Flexistipes sp.: one gene and its partner. The main gene of each other region encodes a partner of the protein of the gene in region 2 in a complex. Links are inferred from orthologs where the notes say so. Each region holds a gene or a part of one and is shown on either strand. Other genes may lie near its edges. The genes, in order: tig and rpsG.

Region 1 (10,493 bases), on a different replicon or contig from region 2:
CCGGAAAAACAATGGATTCAATATTATTATCTTCAGCCAGTTCCAAAGCTTTTTTATAACAGTTTCGCAACAGTTTATCTTCCGGTTTGTCCACTCCATAGACAGGTCCCAGACAGTGTATTACATGAGAATTAGGCAAATTATGTGCTCCGGTAATCACAGCATCGCCCGGCTTTATGGGAGCTAAGGGTTTACACTCTTCAGCAAGCCCGCTGCCTGCGGCTCTGTGAATCGCACCTGCAACACCCCCTCCGGGCATAAGCCTGGCATTGGCGGCGTTAACTACAGCATCAATATCCTCCTGGGATGCAATATCACCCTGAACAGTCTCTAAAGTAACCCCGTTTATTTGCTTTTTCATTATTGCACCTCCATGAATTTATGCTTACATATATAAAATTAATGTTTTCCCCTCTGTTGTCAAAGAGAATATATTGCAAAATAATGCCGGCTGTATTATCACTTTAATTATGAATACTCTATATTTTGATATGACATCCGGTCTTGCCGGCGACATGACTGTTGCCGGGCTCCTGCACATTAGCGGGGTAAAAAGCAGAGTGCTCTCAGAACTCTTTTCAAAATTTTTCAAAAGCAAAGTGGAAATAGTGTTAGAGACTTGTTTTGTCAATGGAATTAAATGCAGCCGGTTGTCTATAGACTTCGACAAAACTGCAGTAAAAAAAAGAGATTTCTTAACAATAAAAGAAATGATTTCATCAAGCTCCCTTATCAGTGAAAAAGTGAAAATTGCCTCAACAGGAATTTTCAGAATCATTGCCGAAGCTGAATCAAAAATACACGGTCAAAATATCGACAATGTACATTTTCACGAAGTAGGAGCTGTTGATTCCATAATAGACATTATTTCCACAGCCTACCTGTTGGAAAAAATATCCCCCGACAAAATAGTATTTTCCACCCCTCTCACTGGCTCCGGGATAATAAAATCTGGACACGGGACTATTCCTGTACCTTCTCCGGCAACAATGGAAATTTTAAAAGGATTAGATATAAAACGCATTGACGCAGGCGATGAACTCACCACACCAACAGGTGCAGCAATCATAAAATATTACTGTAACAATGCAAATATATCTTTCAGCGGGAGAATCCTTGAAACAGCATATTCAACTGGCACCAAATCATTCGAAGAACTGCCCAATATACTCCGAATCCTCCTTCTGAAACAAAACAGTCAGGCACATAATATTATTGAAATCGAAGCTAACGTTGACGACATGACCGGTGAAGAGATGGGTTTTCTCATGGACAGCTTCTTAAAATCAGGTGCTTTGGATATATTCTTCACACCGGTTTATATGAAAAAAAACAGACCGGGGTATAAAATCAGTATTCTTTGCTCACCCGATAAAGCTGAATTTTTATCTGAGAAACTCCTCAGGGAAAGTTCCACTGCAGGCATCAGATTCAGCGAACGACAGAGGATAATTCTGGACAGGGAGTTCACCTCGTTGGAATTCAAAGGATACACAGTTACTCTCAAGAAAATTTCCGGTGATAATTTTGTTAAAATATATCCTGAGTATGAAAGTGTTGCAGAAATTGCCCGCCAAACAGGCACTCCCTTTAACACCGTCTACCGGGAAATACTGAAAAATTTAGAATAAAAAAGCCGCCTTCCGGCGGCTTTTTTGGCTTAATAATATTTGTACTTTTCCTGCAGCTTTCTGACTAATTTCTGCTGCTTTCTTTTAGCCTTGAGTACTTTCTTTCTTCGCACCTCAGTAGGCTTTTCATAGTAAGTATGCTTTTTAATTTCCCTGATAAGACCTTCTCTTTCAATTTTTTTCTTGAGAAGCCTTAAAGCGAAATCGACGTTTTCTCCGTCAACCTTTACTACAGCGTTTACTGCCAAGTTCATCACCCCATTTCTTTAATTTTGGTTTTTAAAACAATATCAAAAACATCATCGATAGTTTTAGCAAACACTACCGAGATTTGCTTTTTAACATCCGATGGAACCTCTGTCAAGTCCTTCCTGTTATCCTCCGGCAAAATCACCTTTTTTACACCTGCTCGATGAGCCGCAAGTACTTTTTCTTTTATACCTCCAACCGGAAGCACCTTCCCTCTGAGATTAATCTCACCACTCATTGCAACATTGCAGTCCACATAAATACCTGACAAGGCAGATAATATAGCTGTAGCCATGGTAATGCCGGCTGACGGTCCGTCTTTGGGCACGGCTCCTTCAGGCACATGCAGATGAATGTCAAAATCCTTAAATTTATATGATGGAACCTGGAATCTTCTCGCTCTGCTTTTTACAACAGAAAGAGCTGTTCGGGCAGATTCCTGCATCACATCCCCGATATGACCCGTAATCTGCAGCTGACCGTTGCCCTCATAGGCAGCAACTTCCGTTTGGAGAATGTCTCCACCGTACGGTGTCCAGGCAAGACCAGTGGCAACTCCCACATCTTCGGATTCCTCAACGTGCTCAAGCCGAAATCGCTTCACACCGAGAAGATTTTCAAGATTTTTTCTTGTAACCTTGACTGAAGTAACATTGTTTTCTGTTATAAGCTTTTTTGCTGCCTTTCTGATAACCGATGCCAGTTCTCTCTCAAGATTTCTCACACCAGCTTCTTTGGTATAATATCTGATTACATCCAAAATAGCATTTTCTGCAATGTCAACTTTCTCAGCCGGAATATTATGCTCTGAAAGTTGCTTTGGAAAAAGATACTTTTCGGCAATATTAAGCTTCTCCCGTTCCGTATAACCCGGGATACGTATAACTTCCATTCTGTCCAGAAGAGCATGGGGAATGGATTCCACTGTATTGGCAGTTGTAATAAAAAATACTTTCGAAAGATCAAAGTCCACTTCCAGATAATGGTCAGAAAAGCTGTTATTCTGCTCCGGATCCAAAGCCTCCAGCAGTGCTGATGAAGGATCGCCTCTAAAATCCATACCAAGTTTATCTATTTCATCAAGCAGAAACACCGGATTCATACTCTCAGCCCTTCTGACAGACTGAATAATTTTGCCGGGCATCGAGCCTATATATGTTCTTCTGTGCCCCCTGATTTCAGCCTCGTCCCTTACTCCGCCGAGGCTTAGCCGGACAAAATTTCTATTCATCGACTCAGCAATGGATTTAGCCAGCGAGGTTTTGCCCACTCCTGGCGGACCAACGAAACAGAGTATAGGGCCTTTTATTCTTTCGGAAAACTTTTTAACCGCAAGAAACTCCAAAATTCTTTCCTTGGGCTTTTCCAAACCGTAATGATCCCTGTTTAATATGTTTGCAGCCTTTTCTAAATCAAGAATATCCTCGGTATATTCGCCCCAGGGTAAACTGACTATCCAGTCAAGGTAATTTCGGACTACCGTTGTTTCTGCACTCATCGGCGGCATAATTCTCAGTTTTTTAAGCTCTTTCTCTGCTTTTTCCCTGACAATTTTCGGCATTTTTTTCTCATTAATTGCTGTCTGTAGCTCTTCAATATCAGCCTTTATATCCTCATCTCTTCCCAGCTCTTTATTAATAGCTTTTATTTGCTCATTCAAATAATACTCCCGCTGGGTCTTGGTTATCTGAGATTTGACTCGCTGCTTTATCTTTTTGTCAATTTTCTTGATTTCAGTTTCCATTTCAATAAATTCAATAATTTTTTCAATTCTTTCACTTAAACTCGCTATTTCAAGTATTTCCTGCTGTTCACTAACACGTATACTTAAGTTGGAGGCAATCATATAGGAAAGGTTATTCAAGTCGTCCATTTTGATGATTGAATCATAAATTTCTTTGGGAATTTTATTCTCTGTTTGTGCGAATTCCTTAAAGTGCTGCATGAGTGATTCTCTAAGGTATTTATAAAATGTTTCATCTTCATTTTTATCTTCAAAAGGTTTTACATTCACATAAGTACACTCTTCTTCCACAAACAGATCTTTAATCTCAGCCCGATATGCCCCTTCAACAAGAACTTTAATACTCCCGTCAGGAAGTTTGAGTACCTGAAGAACATCAGCTACTACACCAACATTGTATAAATACTCAATACCGGGATCATTGACACCTGAATCCTTTTGTAAAACCAGAAATATTTTTTTATCTGTGTCCCCTGCAACATCAAGTGCGTTTATAGATTTTTTTCTTCCCACAAAAACGGGTGTAACCATTGTGGGAAATATAACTATATCTCTAAGCGGTATCAGAGAAAACTGCTCAGTTTTATCTGCCATTATCTATAACTCCTTTATTTATTATCTGAATTAAACGAATAAAAAAGGCGCCTTCAGGCGCCTGATAATTTATGCTGATTCTTTTTCATCCTCATTTATTATCACCGGGTCAGCCCCTGAACTGACCGTATCCTCATTAATGATACATTCTTTGATATCTTTGTGGGATGGTATTTTATACATAATATCCATCATTGTTTCCTCTAAAATGCCCCTTAAACCTCTGGCTCCTGTTTTTCTGTTAATAGCCTGTCTGGCAATTCCCCTGAGAGCGCCATCGGTAAAAGACAATTTCACATTATCAAATTTGAAAATTTCCTCATACTGTTTTACCAGTGAATTCTTCGGTTCCGTAAGTATAGAAACAAGTGCATCTTCATCCAGATCATCCAGAACAGCTGCAACCGGTACACGTCCGACAAATTCCGGTATCAGTCCATATTTTATAAGATCCTCAGGCTGCAAAAGCTTCAGTATATCTGCTCTCTCATAATCGTTGACATTCTTACTGTTTGATTTAAAACCAACTGCTTTCTTGCCTATACGCTCTTTTATAATGCCGTCAAGATGTTCAAAAGCACCGCCGCATACAAACAGTATATTGGAAGTATCCACCTGAACGTAATCCTGATTTGGATGTTTCCTGCCCCCCTGAGGCGGTATATTGGCAACAGTACCCTCAATTATTTTCAACAGTGCCTGCTGCACTCCCTCACCGCTGACATCCCTGGTAATTGAAGGGCTGTCTGTTTTACGTGTGATTTTGTCAATTTCGTCTATAAAAATGATACCTTTTTCCGTTTTATCCACATCAAAGTCAGCGGATTGAAGAAGTTTCAAAACAACATTTTCAACATCCTCACCGACATAGCCGGCTTCTGTAAGTGTTGTTGCATCCGCTATAGCAAAAGGAACATTCAGTATCCTGGCAAGAGTCCTTGCCAGCAATGTCTTCCCTGTCCCGGTGGAACCTAACAGAAGGATATTGGATTTTTCCAATTCAACTTCAGATTTATTACCGTACAGTACACGCTTAAAATGGTTATACACGGCCACACTCAATATCTTCTTGGCACTGTCCTGACCAATCACATAATCATCCAGCTTGGCTTTTATCTCTTTCGGACTTAAAAGCTTCACATCACCTTGTGCTTCTTTTGCTTCAAGATCTTCTTCCAGAATATCATTACATAAATATATACATTCATCGCAGATATACACATCAGTTGGACCGGCTATAAGCTTCTTAACCTCTTCCTGATGTTTTCCGCAAAAAGAGCAGAAAAGCTCTTCATTTTTCTTTTTCGCCATTAGGCACCTCTTCAACTAAATAGTAATTTATCAGTTATTCAAGATACGGTATTGATTAATTTTATCAAGACCTTTTTGAGATGACCTCATCAATCAAGCCGTATTGGAGAGCTTCTTCACTGCTCATGAAAAAGTCTCTGTCGCTGTCAGCCTCAATCTGTTCCAGAGGTTTTCCCGTTTTTTCAGCCAGTATTTCGTTTATTCTGGCTTTCATCCTTAATATTTCCTTCGCATGAATTTCTATATCCTTCGCCTGCCCCTGAAATCCGCCAAGAGGTTGATGAATCATTATTCTGGCATTGGGTACAGAATATCTTTTTCCGCTGGCTCCGCATGCCAAAAGAACAGCCGCCATGCTCGCAGCCTGACCGAGACAGATTGTGGAAACATCGGGTTTTATATAATTAATTGTATCCAGAATAGCTAAGCCGCTTGTAATAACTCCACCGGGGCTGTTTATATAAAGGTGGATATCCTTGTCAGGATCGTCAGCTTCCAAAAATAAAAGCTGTGCAATTATTGTATTAGCCAGATTATCCTCAATAGGAGTTCCCATGAAAATAATCCTGTCTTTAAGAAGCCTTGAATATATATCGTAGGCTCTTTCCCCTCTGCCTGTCTGTTCTATCACATATGGTACATAAAAACTCATTATTCTTCCCCACTTTTCTCTTTATTTTCTTCCGGTTCTTCCTGCTCTGCTGCTTCTTCAGCATTCTGCTTTTCAGCAAGCTCATCCGGGTCAACGTATTTCTCGGCAATTTCATTATGTTCGCCGAGAAAATCGAATATTTTATCTGTCATGATGTTATTCTTTAGACTTTCTTTACCGCCTTGTTGTTCAATTTCTTTTTTGTATTCCTCTACATCTTTTTTCATTTCTTCAGCTAGTTCTACAATTTTATTTTCAATTTCTTCTTCACTTACTTCTATGCTGTGCATTTCGGCGAGTTTGTTAAGAATTATTGCACTTTTAACCTGAGTTGCTGCCCTTCCCTTAAACTCGTCTTTGATATTGTCTTTATTCAATCCCAGCTGCTCCGGATTAACACCGTACATATACATGTACTGTTGCAGCGTCTGGTCAGCAAGCCTGCCGGCCTGTTCATCCACTATAGTCTCAGGAACTTCAAAAGGATTTTCCTCTATCAGTTTTTCGATAATTTTGTCATACAACCTGTCCTTAGCCATTTGTGCAGCCTCTTTCTCAAGATCCTCTCTGACAAGTTTTTTCAAATCATCCAGTGTTTCACAGTTTTCGTCAATATCCTTTGCAAAATCGTCATTAAGCTCAGGGACATCTTTCTGCTTAACTTCTTTTAACGTAACCTCGAAATTTGCATCTTTACCGGCAAGATCTTTCGCATAGTTTTCAGGGAATGTCACTTCAATGTTTTTTGTTTCCCCGGGTTTCATCCCGACAAGCCCCTCTTCAAAATCTTCCAAAAACGTATTTGAACCCACAACAATGCTGTAATCATTCGCCGAGCCGCCTTCAAATTTCTCTCCGTCAATTGTGCCGACAAAATCGATTACAACCATATCATCCTTTTCAACAGCCTTATCTTCCACAGGCTCAAAAGAACTGTTTTTCTCACGGAGATCTTCAAGAACTTTTTCCACGTCATTCTCTCTGACCTCGGCAATCTCCTTCTCAAACGAATAGCCTTTATAATTTTCTATATTTACCTCTGGAAATACATCAACATAAACCTTGAATTTAATAGGTTCATTTTCTTCAAAATTCACATCCTTAATAACCGGAGTATTTAACGGATTTATTCCCTCTGAAGTTATAGCCTCATAAACTGAATCGTTAATAAGATTCTCCAAAGCGTTAACCCTCAGCTTGTGATTGTGCTCCCTGATAATAATATTTTTAGGAGCTTTACCTTTCCTGAATCCGGGTATTTTTACAGTCGGAGCAAGCTTTTTGACTTCCGCTTCAAATCTTTCATTGTATTTCTCGGCAGGAACTTCAACAGTCAGTTCCTTCTGAGAATTTTCAACATCTTTTACTTCAACCTTCATAATTTTGTCCCCTTTAAAATTTGTGATTTTTTATTTAGAAACAGGTGACGAGACCTGAAGCTCTCATACAATTTTATTCCAGACATAACTGTGCCTTTACTCAAGATGAATATGTATAATGACAAAAACACTTAAAATCAAGACTTTTTTCACTAGCGTCACCCCATTTTTCACAGTGCAAATATTTTTCAATGTAATTTGCACAAATGAAGCAGCCGATGTTTGAGAAACGTACTGCCGGTTAGCGGTCACACCCTGTGTTGGAATGTAAAATGGATAAATATTTGCAAATAAAAACAATTATGAGAGGAGGGTGTAGACGGTTAGCGGCAGTAGTTTCGAGTTTCGGCTGCGAAATGCGTGCAAATTACATTGAAATCAGTGTCATGTTAGCTAAATATATGTAAAACAAAACTTTTATATAATTTTTGGGGTGATACCAGTTTTTTCATCGGCAAGCTACCAAAATATACACATTTAAAAAGGCGTGACTAATAACACGGAGGTAATTAAACGTATTTGAGTTACTTGAGGAGGTTAAGGCAGTGGGATACCAACCGAGTACACAACTTTATCAACTTCCTTAACCTTTACCCTGTTAAATGCCGTAGGCAACCAGCCCTCCCGGCGGACGTGGCGATGCTGATATTTAGCAGGGTAAACCTCAACCTCCAACTTCCCCATCTCACTATCTCACAATCTCCCCCATTCCTCACTTTTCAGAAATCTCTAACTCATTCTCTAAAAATTCTTTTAATGCTGCTGCCTGGTTATACCGGCGATTTCTTGCCGAATACAGGAGAGTTAATTTATTATTATTTTTTGCAATAGCTGTCAATTTATCCAAAGTCTCAGCTTTTCCTTTCAGTTCTGCAAAATACAGTTTTTTAAACTCTTCCCATTTTTCTTCATCATGAGAAAACCATTTGCGCAAACTGATGCTGGGTGCGGCATACTTAAGCCAATAATCCAGGAGCAAATCCTCTTTTTTAATTCCTCTTGGCCAGATGCCGTCCACCAAAATTCTTACACCGTCGCTCTGAGACACAGGGTCGTATACCCTTTTAAACTGAACATCCATATTTTCTGCCTGTTTATCTTAAAAATTTCTTTCTGTATTCATCTATCATCTTATGGTATTTTTCGTGTGTTCCTTCGCCCATTTCTTTTTCCTCTATTTCTTCAAACCTTTGGAAAAGTTTATTATCCATGTCGCTGCCAAGAGAGAGCTCTGCCATTCTAAATAATATATCGTTTTCTTTATCGATATGTTGTCTCAAAAGCTCCACATAAGCGTATGCATTGTCGGCAAATTTTTCAGCAGCTATTTCACTTTCAGCCAAGTCATCGAGGGATTCGAGCATAGCTCTTATATGATTTCTTCCCATTTCATGCTCATCAAGCATTACACCTATAGGTCCTCCCTCTTTCTGAATTCCTGCTTTTTCAAGAGTGGGAAACAATTCTCTTTCTTCCTTAGTATGATGACACTTGTCTGCAAATTCTCTGAAAAATGTTACAGTATTCCTTATTTCATCTTCTTCCAGCTTGTTCACTTTACCTTTTTCTATGTACTCAGCAATACTTTCCAGCACTTCCAGCATGATTTTAATACCTTCGTGCTCATTTTTTAACTGCTCAGTGGATTTCATAATTACCTCCTTTATTAAATTGTTGATTATTAATATCGGCTTTCAGGCAAATTAAACTTTGATATATATCAAAAATTCCAGAATTTTTTAAAAAGCCGGCCAAAAAATAAGCATATTTCCAAACTAAACTATTCATGTTGGAAATTTTCTCGTTTGCAATTTATTGTCAACAAAGCAAAAAAGTTACACCTCAAAGCAAGTTTACTCTTGACAAACTGCATCGCAAGCCACTATTTATTTTTCAAATCATCTGCCCAAAGCCCCCGAAATGGCGGCTGAAAAGATGCCGGAGAGTGGATAGTTTTTATATTATTTAACCCAGGGTTCTGGGTTAATCATGATAAATTGAGAGGTGAAATATATGATACCTGAACACATGTCAGCGGTTCAATTAACAGACCACGGGGGTATTGAAAAACTTAAATACAGAGAAGATGTTTCCGTACCGCAGCCAGGTAAAAATGAACTACTGATAAAAGTTACCGCCACCGCAAAAAACAACACCGACCGGAAGGTTCGTGAAGGTTTGTACCCGACTGAGGATGACAGCGATGTCGCTTCCTTCAGCATGAGCAAAGATTCCGGATTGAGTTTTCCGAGAATCCAGGGCGCAGATGTAGTCGGACGGGTGGTAAAATGCGGATCAGGTGTTTCGGAAAACAGGGTGGGAGAAAGGGGGCTTCTGGATTTTAATATCTATTCCACAGACAGAGACGATATTAACCTGACTCCGGACTACTTCGGTCATGGTAAAGACGGTGGTTTTGCAGAATATATGGTGGTTCCCGCTGATCAGTTTTACACCGTAGAGAACACTGAATTATCAGATGCTGAGCTTGCTGCTATGGGTATGTGTTCGTATCAAACCGGCCTTCATATGCTGAATGCTGCCGGTGTAAGCGAAAATGAAAATGTACTTATTACAGGAGCAAGCGGCGGAGTTGGAACAGCGCTTATTCAGATGTGCCGTTTAAAAGGTGCTACTCCGTATGCAGTAAGCAGCCCGGGAAAAGCAAATACTCTTATTGAACTGGGAGCTGAAAACGTTATCGACCGCTCAGAAGTTGACAATTGGCCAAAAGCAGTGAATGAGGCTGCAGACGGTAAACCAATTGATGCAGTAATGGACCTTGTGGGCGGTAATATGACTATACCTTTGATAGACTCCATGATACAGGATATGTCCTCACGGAAAACTTATCCAAGATATTCTATTGCCGGTGCCAGCGGTGGAAATGTTACCAAGATACTCTGGACAAAGATTTATCTCTATCAGGTTCA
Region 2 (10,421 bases):
GATACAGGAAGTTTACAGGAAACAAGGTGTTACTATTAACGATAAACACATTGAGGTTATTTCAAAACAGATGCTAAAGAAAATTTTAATTGAAGACCCCGGTGATTCTGAATTTATGCCTAATGAAGAGGTATATAAAGCCGATTTTACCAAAGTTCAGCAGGACCTTTTAGCAGAGGGGCTTACACCTCCCAAAGGCAGACCTATACTACAGGGTATTACAAAGGCAGCCCTGAACACTGAAAGCTTCATTTCTGCAGCCAGTTTTCAGGAAACAACCAGAATACTTACAGATGCTTCGTGTTCCGGTAAGACAGACAAGCTGAGAGGACTTAAGGAAAATGTGATTATGGGTAAACTTATCCCTGCCGGTACAGGTTCTGAACACATTAAGACTGAAAAATTCAAGTTTATGAAAAACTGATAAGCGGGAGATTTTCTCCCGCTTTTTTGATACGTTAATAAAATCGCATAATAAACCTTGACATTAGTAAAAACCGTTGATAATATCTGAGGCTCATTTTGAGGTAAGTATATTTATGCGTAATGATAATACTGCAGTGCCTAAAAGGCTGATTAAGCAGGATATAAAAGGGATAAAAAATACAAACGTTTCAACTTTTGGAGGTGTTTAGGTGCCAACTTTGAACCAGTTAGTGAGAAAGGGCAGAAAAGAAGTAGGGAAGAAAACAAAATCTCCTGCATTGAGAGATAATCCTCAGAGAAGGGGAGTTTGTGTAAGAGTTTATACTACAACACCCAAGAAGCCTAACTCTGCATTGAGAAAGGTTGCAAGGGTGAGGCTTACCAACGGTGCTGAGGTTACAGCATACATACCGGGAATAGGCCACAATCTTCAGGAACACTCTGTTGTGCTGGTAAGAGGCGGCAGGGTAAAGGATTTACCTGGTGTTAGATATAAGATAGTCAGAGGTGCTCTGGATACAGCCGGTGTTGCTGACAGAAAGCAGAGCAGATCAAAATATGGCGCAAAAAGGCCAAAGTAGGAAGGTGTTTTTATGGCTAGAAGAAGAGTAGCGAAAAAGAGAGTAATAATCCCTGATCCCATCTTTCATGAAACTTTGGTTACCAAGTTTATTAACAGTCTTATGTATGACGGTAAAAAGTCCGTTGCGGAGAAAGTATTTTATGATGCGATGGATATGATAAAGGAAAGACGCGGAGAAGAAGGGCTGGATGTGTTTAAAAAAGCCATCGATAACATAAAGCCCGTGCTGGAAGTTAAATCCAGAAGAGTGGGCGGGGCTACTTATCAGGTGCCTGTTGAAGTTAGAGCTGAAAGAAGACAGGCGTTAAGTATCAGATGGCTGATAGCAGCAGCAAGAGCCCGTAGAGAGAAGACAATGGTTGAGAGGCTTGCTTCAGAGATAATGGACGCAGCTGATAATAAAGGGGTATCAATTAAAAAGAGAGAAGATACTCACAGAATGGCTGAAGCAAATAAAGCCTTCGCTCATTTCAGATGGTAGAAGGAGGTATTAGTGGCTAGAAAGTATTCGCTCGAAAGACAGCGAAATATCGGTATCATGGCACATATTGATGCGGGTAAAACAACAACAACAGAAAGAATCCTGTTTTATACAGGTGTAAATTATAAAATCGGCGAAGTTCACGACGGTGCTGCAACTATGGACTGGATGGAGCAGGAAAAAGAGCGTGGAATAACGATTACTTCAGCTACAACCCAATGTTTCTGGAAGGATCACAGGATTAATATTATAGACACTCCCGGACACGTTGATTTTACTGTGGAAGTGGAAAGGTCTCTTAAGGTTCTCGATGGTTCAGTAGCAGTTTTTTGTGCGGTAGGTGGTGTTGAACCTCAGTCGGAAACAGTTTGGCGTCAGGCTGATAAATACGGTGTGCCACGGATTGCGTTTGTCAACAAAATGGACAGAGTGGGTGCAGACTACTTTAGAGTTGTTGATATGATAAAAAATCGTCTGGATGCGAGACCTTTGGTCTGTCAGCTGCCCATCGGTGTGGAGGATTCTTTTGAAGGTGTTATTGATCTTATCAGGATGAAAGGTATTGTCTGGCACGGTGAGGAGCTTGGTGCCAAATATGACTATATAGACATTCCGTCTGAATATGTTGAGCAGGCTGAAAAATACAGGGAAAGCCTTGTTGAGATGGTTTGTGAAACAGATGAAACATTGATGGAAAAATATTTTGAAGGTGAAGATATCTCCGAAGAGGAATTGGTTTCTGCAATAAGGAAAGGGACGAATAATCTCGAATTTACTCCCGTTTTTTGTGGGAGTGCCTTTAAGAATAAAGGTGTGCAGCCTCTGCTTGATGCTGTTGTTGACTATATGCCTTCACCACTTGATGTACCTCCCATCAAGGGAATTAAACCAGGTACTGAGGAAGAGGTTGTTAGAAGACCGGTTGATGATGATCCTTTTGCAGCGCTTGCTTTTAAGATAACAACTGATCCTTATATGGGACAGTTAACATATTTCAGAGTATATTCGGGAAGCCTCGAGGCAGGGAACTATATTTACAATGCATCCAAAGGTAAAAAAGAACGTGTTGGCAGACTTCTGAAGATGCATTCAAATAAAAGGGAAGAGATTAAAGAAATTTTTGCCGGTGATATCTGTGCCACCGTCGGTTTGAAGTTTACAACCACAGGGGATACTCTGTGTGATGAAAAGGATCCTGTAGAACTTGAGTCTATGGAATTTCCCGAGCCTGTTATCTCGGTTGCTATTGAGCCCAAAACACGCAGTGATCAGGATAAACTGTCCTCAGCTCTGGCAAAACTTGCTCAGGAAGACCCCACTTTTAAAGTAAAAGTGGATGACGAAACAGGTCAGACCATTATATCAGGAATGGGCGAGCTGCATCTGGACATAATTGTTGACAGGCTGTTGAGAGAATTCAAGGTTGAAGCTAATGTAGGAAGTCCGCAGGTTGCTTACAGAGAAACAATTAGAAAGACCGTTAAGCAGGAATCTAAATATATAAAACAGTCCGGTGGTAGAGGGCAGTATGGTCATGTTTGGCTGGAGCTTGAGCCTCTTGAAGCTGGCGAAGGTTTTCAGTTTGAAAATAAGATTGTGGGTGGGGCCATCCCTAAAGATTTCATCCCTGCAGTTCAAAAAGGTATCGAAGAGGCAATGGAAGCCGGTGTTCAGGCAGGTTTTCCCGTTGTTGATGTTAAAGTAACCCTTTACGACGGATCGTTTCATGAAGTTGACTCATCAGAGATGGCTTTTAAAATTGCGGCTTCGATGGGTTTTAAGGACGGGATGAAAAAGGCCTCTCCGGTTATACTGGAGCCTATAATGAAAGTCGAAGTTGTTGTACCTGAAGAATATATGGGTGATGTTATGGGAGATTTAAACTCCCGGAGAGGAAGAGTTGAAGGTATGGATTCCAGAGGCAATACTCAGGTTATAAACAGTTATGTTCCGCTTAAAGAGATGTTCGGCTATGCTACGAACCTGAGATCATTAACGCAGGGCAGGGCTACTTATACAATGCAGTTTAGCCATTACGAGGAAGTCCCTGCGACCATTGCTGAAGAAATTGCAAAATCAAGAGTATAGAGTCAGGAGGAAAGGATGTCCAAGCAAAAGTACGAAAGGAAGAAACCTCACGTAAACGTAGGCACGATAGGCCACGTTGACCATGGTAAGACGACATTGACAGCAGCGATGACACATGTACTGTCATTAAAGGGGTACGCAGATTATATTGAGTTTGGTAATATAGACAAGGCCCCTGAGGAGAAGGAGCGTGGTATAACGATAGCCACTGCTCATGTTGAGTACGAGAGCGACAAGCGCCACTATGCACACGTAGACTGTCCTGGTCACGCAGACTATGTAAAGAACATGATTACAGGTGCAGCGCAGATGGACGGAGCGATATTGGTAGTAAGTGCAGCGGACGGCCCTATGCCTCAGACAAGGGAGCACATTCTTTTGGCGAGACAGGTAGGAGTTCCCAGTATAGTAGTTTTCATGAACAAGTGCGACATGGTGGATGATGAGGAGTTGCTTGAGCTTGTAGAGCTTGAGATAAGAGATCTTCTAAACACCTATGAATTTCCCGGAGATGATATTCCGATAATCAAGGGTAGTGCACTGCAGGCGTTGGAGAATGCTGAAGATGAAGAGAAGACGAAGTGTATATGGGAATTGCTTCAGGCGATGGATGATTATATACCTGCTCCTGAGCGTGATATAGACAAGCCGTTTTTGATGCCGATCGAGGATGTATTCAGTATATCCGGCCGTGGGACAGTAGTTACGGGAAGAGTTGAGCGAGGTAAGGTAAGGGTACAGGACGAGATAGAGATAGTAGGGCTTACAGACACCCGTAAGACTGTGGTAACGGGAGTTGAGATGTTCCGTAAGATACTTGATGAAGGAGAAGCCGGAGATAATGTAGGTGTACTTCTTAGAGGTATCAAGAAGGATGATGTAGAGCGTGGTCAGGTACTTGCGAAGCCAGGTAGTATAACGCCGCACCGTAAGTTTAAGTGTGAGGCATATATATTGACAAAAGAAGAGGGTGGTCGTCATACGCCATTTTTCAGCGGATATCGTCCACAGTTTTACTTCCGTACGACGGATGTGACTGGAGTGATAACATTGGCTGAGGGAGTAGAGATGGTAATGCCCGGAGATAATATCAGCTGTGACGTGGATTTGATTCAACCGATAGCGATGGAGCAGGGGTTGAGATTTGCTATACGTGAAGGCGGCAGGACAGTAGGTGCCGGTGTCGTTACAGAAATCGTGGAGTAATAGAGGTATATAATGGCTGAACAAAAGATACGAATAAAATTAAAAGGCTACGATCATAAAATACTGGATAAAGCAGTAAAGGATATAGTCAGCACGGCCAAGAGGACGGGGGCACAAACGGTGGGCCCTATACCATTGCCCACGAAAAAGGAAAAATTTACAGTCCTGAAATCTCCCCATGTCAACAAGAAGGCGAGAGACCAGTTTGAAATCAGGACTCACAAGAGACTTGTTGATATTTTTGAGCACAACCCACAAACTATTGATGCACTTATGAAGCTGGAGTTATCAGCTGGTGTGGATGTTGAAATAAAACTATAAAGGTAGGGCAGGTCAATGTTTAAGGCAATATTAGGAAAAAAAATAGGGATGAGTCAGATTTTTACTCCTGAAGGTAAAGTAATTCCTGTTACAGTTATTGAGGCAGGCCCTTGCACAGTGGTACAGAAGAAAAACGTAGCCAGCGACGGCTACAATGCTTTACAAATGGGGTATCAAAAGATTAAAAAAGTTAAAAATGTAACCAAGCCTATGTTGGGACATTTTAAGAAAAACAATCTTGAGCCTTTTAAGGTACTCAAAGAGGTGAAGGTTGAAAATCCTGACGAGTTTGAGATAGGTCAGGAAGTTACAGTGGAAGCCTTTGTAGAAGGTGACGTAGTCGATGTGCAGGGAAAATCTATCGGTAAAGGATTCCAGGGTGTCATGAAAAGGTATAACTTTGGCGGCGGCCCTGCTTCGCACGGTTCGAATTTTCACCGTGAACCCGGTTCGATCGGTATGTGTGAAATGCCGGCTGAAACACCAAAAGGAAGAAAAATGCCGGGAAGAATGGGCGGTAAAAAAGTTTCCGTTCAGGGAATCAAAGTAGTTAGAGTTATGCCGGAGAAAAATCTGTTGTTAGTAGCCGGAGCTGTTCCCGGGCATAAAAATTCCACTGTATTTTTAAGGGAATCTACTAAGAAACAAAAAAGTAATTAGAGGTCGTTATGAGCAAATTGGATGTTATAAATACGAATGCAGACAAAGTGGATGAATTGGATATATCCGAACAGTTGATGGATTATCCGGAAAAACCCTGGCTTGTTCATGAGGTTGTTAAAATGCAGCTCGCAGGCAGAAGAGCCGGAACACACGCCACAAAAAACAGGGCTAATATATCCGGAGGCGGTAAGAAACCCTGGAGGCAAAAAGGTACAGGCAGGGCAAGAGCAGGCTCATCCAGGTCCCCTCTTTGGGTCGGCGGTGCCACAATGTTTGGTCCTCAGCCCCGCAGTTATGCATATAAGATGCCCAAAAAGAAAGTTAGATCGGCTTTAAAATCTGCCTTTAGTTCAAAGCTTAAAGATGGTAGCGTGAAGGTTTTTGATAAACTTGCTACTGAAAACGGCAAAACTAAAGAAGCTGCTGAGATTTTGGCAAAATCGCAAGCCGAAAGAAACGTGCTTGTCCTCTTTACAGAGTACGATGAAAAGATGATAAAAGCATTTAGAAATATCCCTTATGTAAAGTTGTTGAATGTGCAAGGATTAAATGTGTACGACACAGTACATGCTGAAAATATTTTGATGTCTCAGGAATGCCTTCAAAATGTTATGGAGGTACTGGAAAAATGATATCCGTTTATGATGTAATTAAAAAGCCTTTGATTACGGAAAAGGCCGTGAGCCTTAAGGAAGATCAGAACCAAGTCGTATTTTCGGTTCATCCGCAGGCTAACAAAGTACAAATAAAACAAGCTGTGGAAGAGCTTTTTGAAGTTAAGGTTAAAGATGTAAAGACCATGAATTTTAAGGGCAAAAAGAAGCGTTTCGGCCTAACTCTGGGAAGAAGAGACGACTGGAAAAAAGCGGTGGTTATGTTAGAAGAAGATCAAAAGCTTGAGTTTGTTTAAGAGAGGAATGTTATGGGTGTTAAAAAATATAAACCAACGTCACCTGGTGTCAGGTTCAGAACGAATGATGATTATTCCAATGTAACTGCTGAGAAGCCTGAAAAGTCATTGGTTAAACCTCTGGCTAAAAAAGGTGGAAGAAACAGTTACGGAAGGATTACCGTCAGGCATAAAGGCGGTGGAAACAAGAGGCTTTACAGAGTAATTGACTTTAAGAGGAATAAGATTGATGTCCCCGGTGTCGTTAAAACAATAGAATATGATCCTAACAGAAGTGCAAGGATTGCACTGGTTGTGTATGCTGATGGAGAAAAAAGATATATTCTTGCTCCTATCGGGCTGAAAGTGGGAGATCATGTTTTAAGTGGTAAAGATGCCGATATAAAGCCCGGCAACTCACTGCTGCTGAAAGAAATCCCCGTTGGGACAGTGTTGCACAATGTGGAACTCAGGCCTGGTAAAGGCGGCCAGCTGGCAAGGTCTGCCGGTACATATTCCCAGCTTCTTTCAAAGGAGAAAGGGTATTGCCACGTGAGACTGCCGTCCGGTGAAATCAGACTGGTAAATGCCGAATGCAGGGCAACAGTCGGCCAGGTTAGCAATCCTGAACATGAAAATCTGTCTGTTGGTAAAGCCGGAAAGAACAGATGGTTTGGAATACGCCCAAGTGTACGCGGCGTTGCCATGAACCCGATCGACCATCCTCACGGTGGTGGTGAAGGCAGAACAAGCGGCGGCAGACACCCTGTTACGCCATGGGGTAAACCAACTAAGGGTTATAAAACTAGAAAGAGTAACAAGCCGACAAATAAATATATTATTTCAAGGCGTAGATAAAGGAGGATAACGTGCCGAGATCCCTCAAAAAAGGACCGTTTATAGATGATCATTTGCTGGATAAGGTAAATACAGCAAAAGAGAAAGGGGATAAGAAGGTTATTAAAACCTGGTCAAGAAGAAGTACGATTCTGCCTGAAATGGTGGGTTTGACATTTGCAGTACATAATGGTAACAAATTTATCCCTGTTTATGTAACTGAAAATATGGTCGGTCACAAGCTCGGTGAGTTTGCTTTGACGCGTACGTTTCGCGGCCATAAAAAAGACGATAAAAAAGTTAAGAGATAGGTGGGATGATCATGGATGTTCAAGCTAAAGGAAGGTATGTAAGAGTATCTCCCAGAAAAGCTCGTCTCGTAGCTGACTTAGTAAGAGGCAAAAGCGCAGAAGCCGCGATAGATATTCTTAATTTTACTCCTAAGAAAGCGGCGAAAGATATTACGAAGGTTATCAAATCTGCGGTTTCAAACGCTGAAGAAAATCATGGCGTGAGAGATGTTTCCGGATTGAAGATAAAGGAAATCAGAGTTGACGGCGGTCCTATTCTGAAAAGATATATGCCGAGAGCCTACGGCCGTGCGACTATGATACGCAAAAGGACCAGTCACATAACAGTTGTTTTGTCGGAATAGTGGAGGTGAAATAGTGGGGCAAAAAGTACATCCTGTGGGAATTCGGATTGGAGTTAATAAAAACTGGAAGTCCGTTTGGTATGCAGGTAAAAGAGAATACAGAAAAAATCTTATGGAAGATCTTAAAATCAGAGATTTTCTTAAAAAAAGGCTGAAACAGGCCGGGGTGTCTTCAGTTGATATAGAAAGGATGGGCTCTAAACTTAAAATAACTCTCAATACAAGCAGACCCGGGATTGTTATAGGCAAGAAAGGGGCTGAGATAGAGAAACTGAAAAAGGAGCTCAATAAGTTCACTGCTGCTGATGTACAGGTTGGTATCAGGGAAATTAAAAAACCTGAAACCGATGCACAGTTAATCGCTGACAACATAGGTTTCCAGTTGATCAGAAGGGTTGCCTTCCGTAGGGCAATGAAAAAGGCCGTACTGCAGGCTATGAAAGCCGGAGCTCAGGGGATAAAAGTAATGTCATCCGGGCGACTTGCCGGATCCGATATGGCTAGAACCGAATGGTACATAAGAGGCAGAGTTCCTCTTCAAACTCTGAGAGCAGATATTGAATACGGTTATTCCGAAGCCTTGACCACATATGGGATAATCGGTGTTAAGGTCTGGCTTTTTAAAGGTGAAATAATTGAAGCTAAGAATAATAGTAGTGCAGAGGTAGATTAATCATGTTAATGCCAAAAAAGTTAAAATACCGAAAACAGTTTAAAGGCAGGATCAAAGGAAAGGCCACAAAAGGCAATTCCATAGAATTTGGTGAGTACGGTTTGCAGGCCACCCAGAAAGGGAAGATTACCAGCAGGCAGATAGAAGCTGCCAGGATTGCTATCAACAGGTCTTTACGTAGAGGAGGAAAGGTATTTATACGTGTTTTTCCCCATAAGCCAATTACTCAGAGACCTGCTGAAACAAGAATGGGTAAAGGTAAAGGCGCTGTGGAATTCTATGTAGCTCCCATAAAAGAAGGTACAATATTGTACGAAGTACGCGGAGTTTCAGAAGAGAAAGCGCAGGAAGCTTTGAGACTTGCTTCCCACAAACTCCCTGTAAAGTGTAAGTTTGTCAGAAAATCACAGGTTGAAGGAGGCGAAGAATGAAGCCTTCAGAGATAAGAGAAATGACAGCTAATGAAATAGAAAATAAGGAAAAAGAGCTTCGTGAAGATTTGTTCAGACTCAAATTTAAACTGGCAACCGGAGAGCTGGAAGATACGTCGAAAATTAAGTTGACGCGCAGAGATATCGCCAGATTGAAAACAATCTTAAAAGAGAAAAAAGCAGAGGTATAAGATGCAGGAAAGAGGTGTAAGAAAAACAAGAAAGGGCGTTGTTACCAGTAATAAAATGGACAAAACGATCGTTGTCAAAGTTGAAGGGCTAAAGCTTCACAGCAGATATCAAAAGTATATTAAAAGAAGCAAAGAGTTTAAAGCTCATGATCCGAACAATGAGTGTCAAGTGGGCGATATAGTGGAAATTATGGAAACAAGACCTATCAGCAAAACCAAACGCTGGAGATTTGTAAAGTTGATAGAACGTCCGATTGGGGCTGCAGATAATAGTTAAATAGTTTAGGGGTATAAATATGATTCAGATACAATCTAATCTAAAAGTGGCAGATAACTCTGGTGCGAGAGAAATACAGTGTATTAAAGTGCTTGGTGGCTCAAAAAAGAAATACGGCAGAATTGGTGATGTTATAGTTGCGAGTGTAAAAGATGCCATACCTGACAGTAATGTTAAAAAAGGCTCTGTTGTCAAGGCAGTAATAGTTAGGACAAGAAAAGAGAACAGGCGTACAGACGGAACCTATATCAAATTTGATGATAATGCTGCCGTTTTGATTAACAAAAATAACGAGCCACTTGGTACACGTGTTTTCGGCCCTGTTGCAAGGGATTTGAGAGCTAAGGGATTTGTAAAAATAGTCTCCATGGCTCCTGAGGTACTTTAGGAGGTAATAATGGCATTGGTAAAATATAAACTGAAAAAAAATGATCCTGTTATTGTTAAAGTAGGAAAAGACAGGGGCAAAAAGTCTAAAATACTTAAAGTTGACAAAAAAAACGCTAAGTTATTTTTAGAGGATGTCAATGTAGTAAAGAGGCACACAAAACCGAATCCTATGGATCCGGACGGCGGAATTCATGAAAAAGAGATGCCGATAGACATTTCAAATGCAATGTATTACTGCAAAAAATGTGACTCCGGCGTGCGGCTAGGTATAAAAGTCCTCGGCTCCGGACAGAAACAGCGATTTTGCAAG

Evidence for each region.
Region 1: the proteins of rpsG (region 2) and tig are in contact, whole or in part, in a crystal structure (PDB 3GTY), measured with the Thermotoga maritima proteins. The link is inferred for Flexistipes sp. from one-to-one orthologs. Residues at the interface, in WP_004081843.1 of Thermotoga maritima: Lys34, Lys52, Lys55, Glu59, Arg62, Gln63, Glu66, Asn67, Lys69, Val71, Arg95, Ala109, Lys110, Lys111, Gly112, Arg113, Pro114, Glu117, Glu121, Ile124, Ala125, Tyr127, Asn128, Asn129, Thr130, Gly131, Lys135, Asp139, Arg142, Met143; in WP_004081061.1 of Thermotoga maritima: Glu122, Val124, Val129, Leu130, Tyr133, Glu188, Gly259, Ile262, Tyr263, Glu266, Ser270, Glu273, Gln274, Glu277, Arg308, Gln311, Ile312, Ser315, Tyr316, Glu325, Arg329, Arg336, Leu363, Phe366, Trp367, Arg373, Leu377, Arg381, Leu384, Glu387.

What each region holds. Positions count from the first base shown.
Region 1 is NZ_JAXKVW010000002.1:75,817-86,309, reverse strand. What follows is about bases 5,371-8,196. They hold tig (trigger factor), read right to left. Parts: upstream 7,561-8,196; coding sequence 6,181-7,560; downstream 5,371-6,180. Other genes in these bases: clpP (ATP-dependent Clp endopeptidase proteolytic subunit ClpP), read right to left, coding at 5,594-6,181; clpX (ATP-dependent Clp protease ATP-binding subunit ClpX), read right to left, coding at 5,371-5,529. Also shown: UMU13_RS02105 (macro domain-containing protein), read right to left, coding at 1-361; nickel pincer cofactor biosynthesis protein LarC, read left to right, coding at 471-1,631; rpsU (30S ribosomal protein S21), read right to left, coding at 1,661-1,885; lon (endopeptidase La), read right to left, coding at 1,885-4,218; more of clpX, read right to left, coding at 4,288-5,370; UMU13_RS02070 (DUF488 domain-containing protein), read right to left, coding at 8,273-8,641; UMU13_RS02065 (hemerythrin domain-containing protein), read right to left, coding at 8,655-9,212; UMU13_RS02060 (hypothetical protein), read right to left, coding at 9,199-9,348; UMU13_RS02055 (alcohol dehydrogenase catalytic domain-containing protein), read left to right, coding at 9,574-10,493. UniProt on the Bacillus subtilis protein: Involved in protein export. Acts as a chaperone by maintaining the newly synthesized protein in an open conformation. Functions as a peptidyl-prolyl cis-trans isomerase.
Region 2 is NZ_JAXKVW010000003.1:174,497-184,917, forward strand. The notes cover bases 1-2,754. They hold rpsG (30S ribosomal protein S7), read left to right. Parts: upstream 1-1,019; coding sequence 1,020-1,490; downstream 1,491-2,754. Other genes in these bases: rpoC (DNA-directed RNA polymerase subunit beta'), read left to right, coding at 1-424; rpsL (30S ribosomal protein S12), read left to right, coding at 636-1,007; fusA (elongation factor G), read left to right, coding at 1,503-2,754. In the rest of the region: more of fusA, read left to right, coding at 2,755-3,578; tuf (elongation factor Tu), read left to right, coding at 3,594-4,784; rpsJ (30S ribosomal protein S10), read left to right, coding at 4,797-5,105; rplC (50S ribosomal protein L3), read left to right, coding at 5,121-5,765; rplD (50S ribosomal protein L4), read left to right, coding at 5,774-6,400; UMU13_RS03860 (50S ribosomal protein L23), read left to right, coding at 6,397-6,678; rplB (50S ribosomal protein L2), read left to right, coding at 6,691-7,515; rpsS (30S ribosomal protein S19), read left to right, coding at 7,527-7,805; rplV (50S ribosomal protein L22), read left to right, coding at 7,817-8,149; rpsC (30S ribosomal protein S3), read left to right, coding at 8,163-8,822; rplP (50S ribosomal protein L16), read left to right, coding at 8,825-9,253; rpmC (50S ribosomal protein L29), read left to right, coding at 9,250-9,444; rpsQ (30S ribosomal protein S17), read left to right, coding at 9,446-9,721; rplN (50S ribosomal protein L14), read left to right, coding at 9,741-10,109; rplX (50S ribosomal protein L24), read left to right, coding at 10,119-10,421.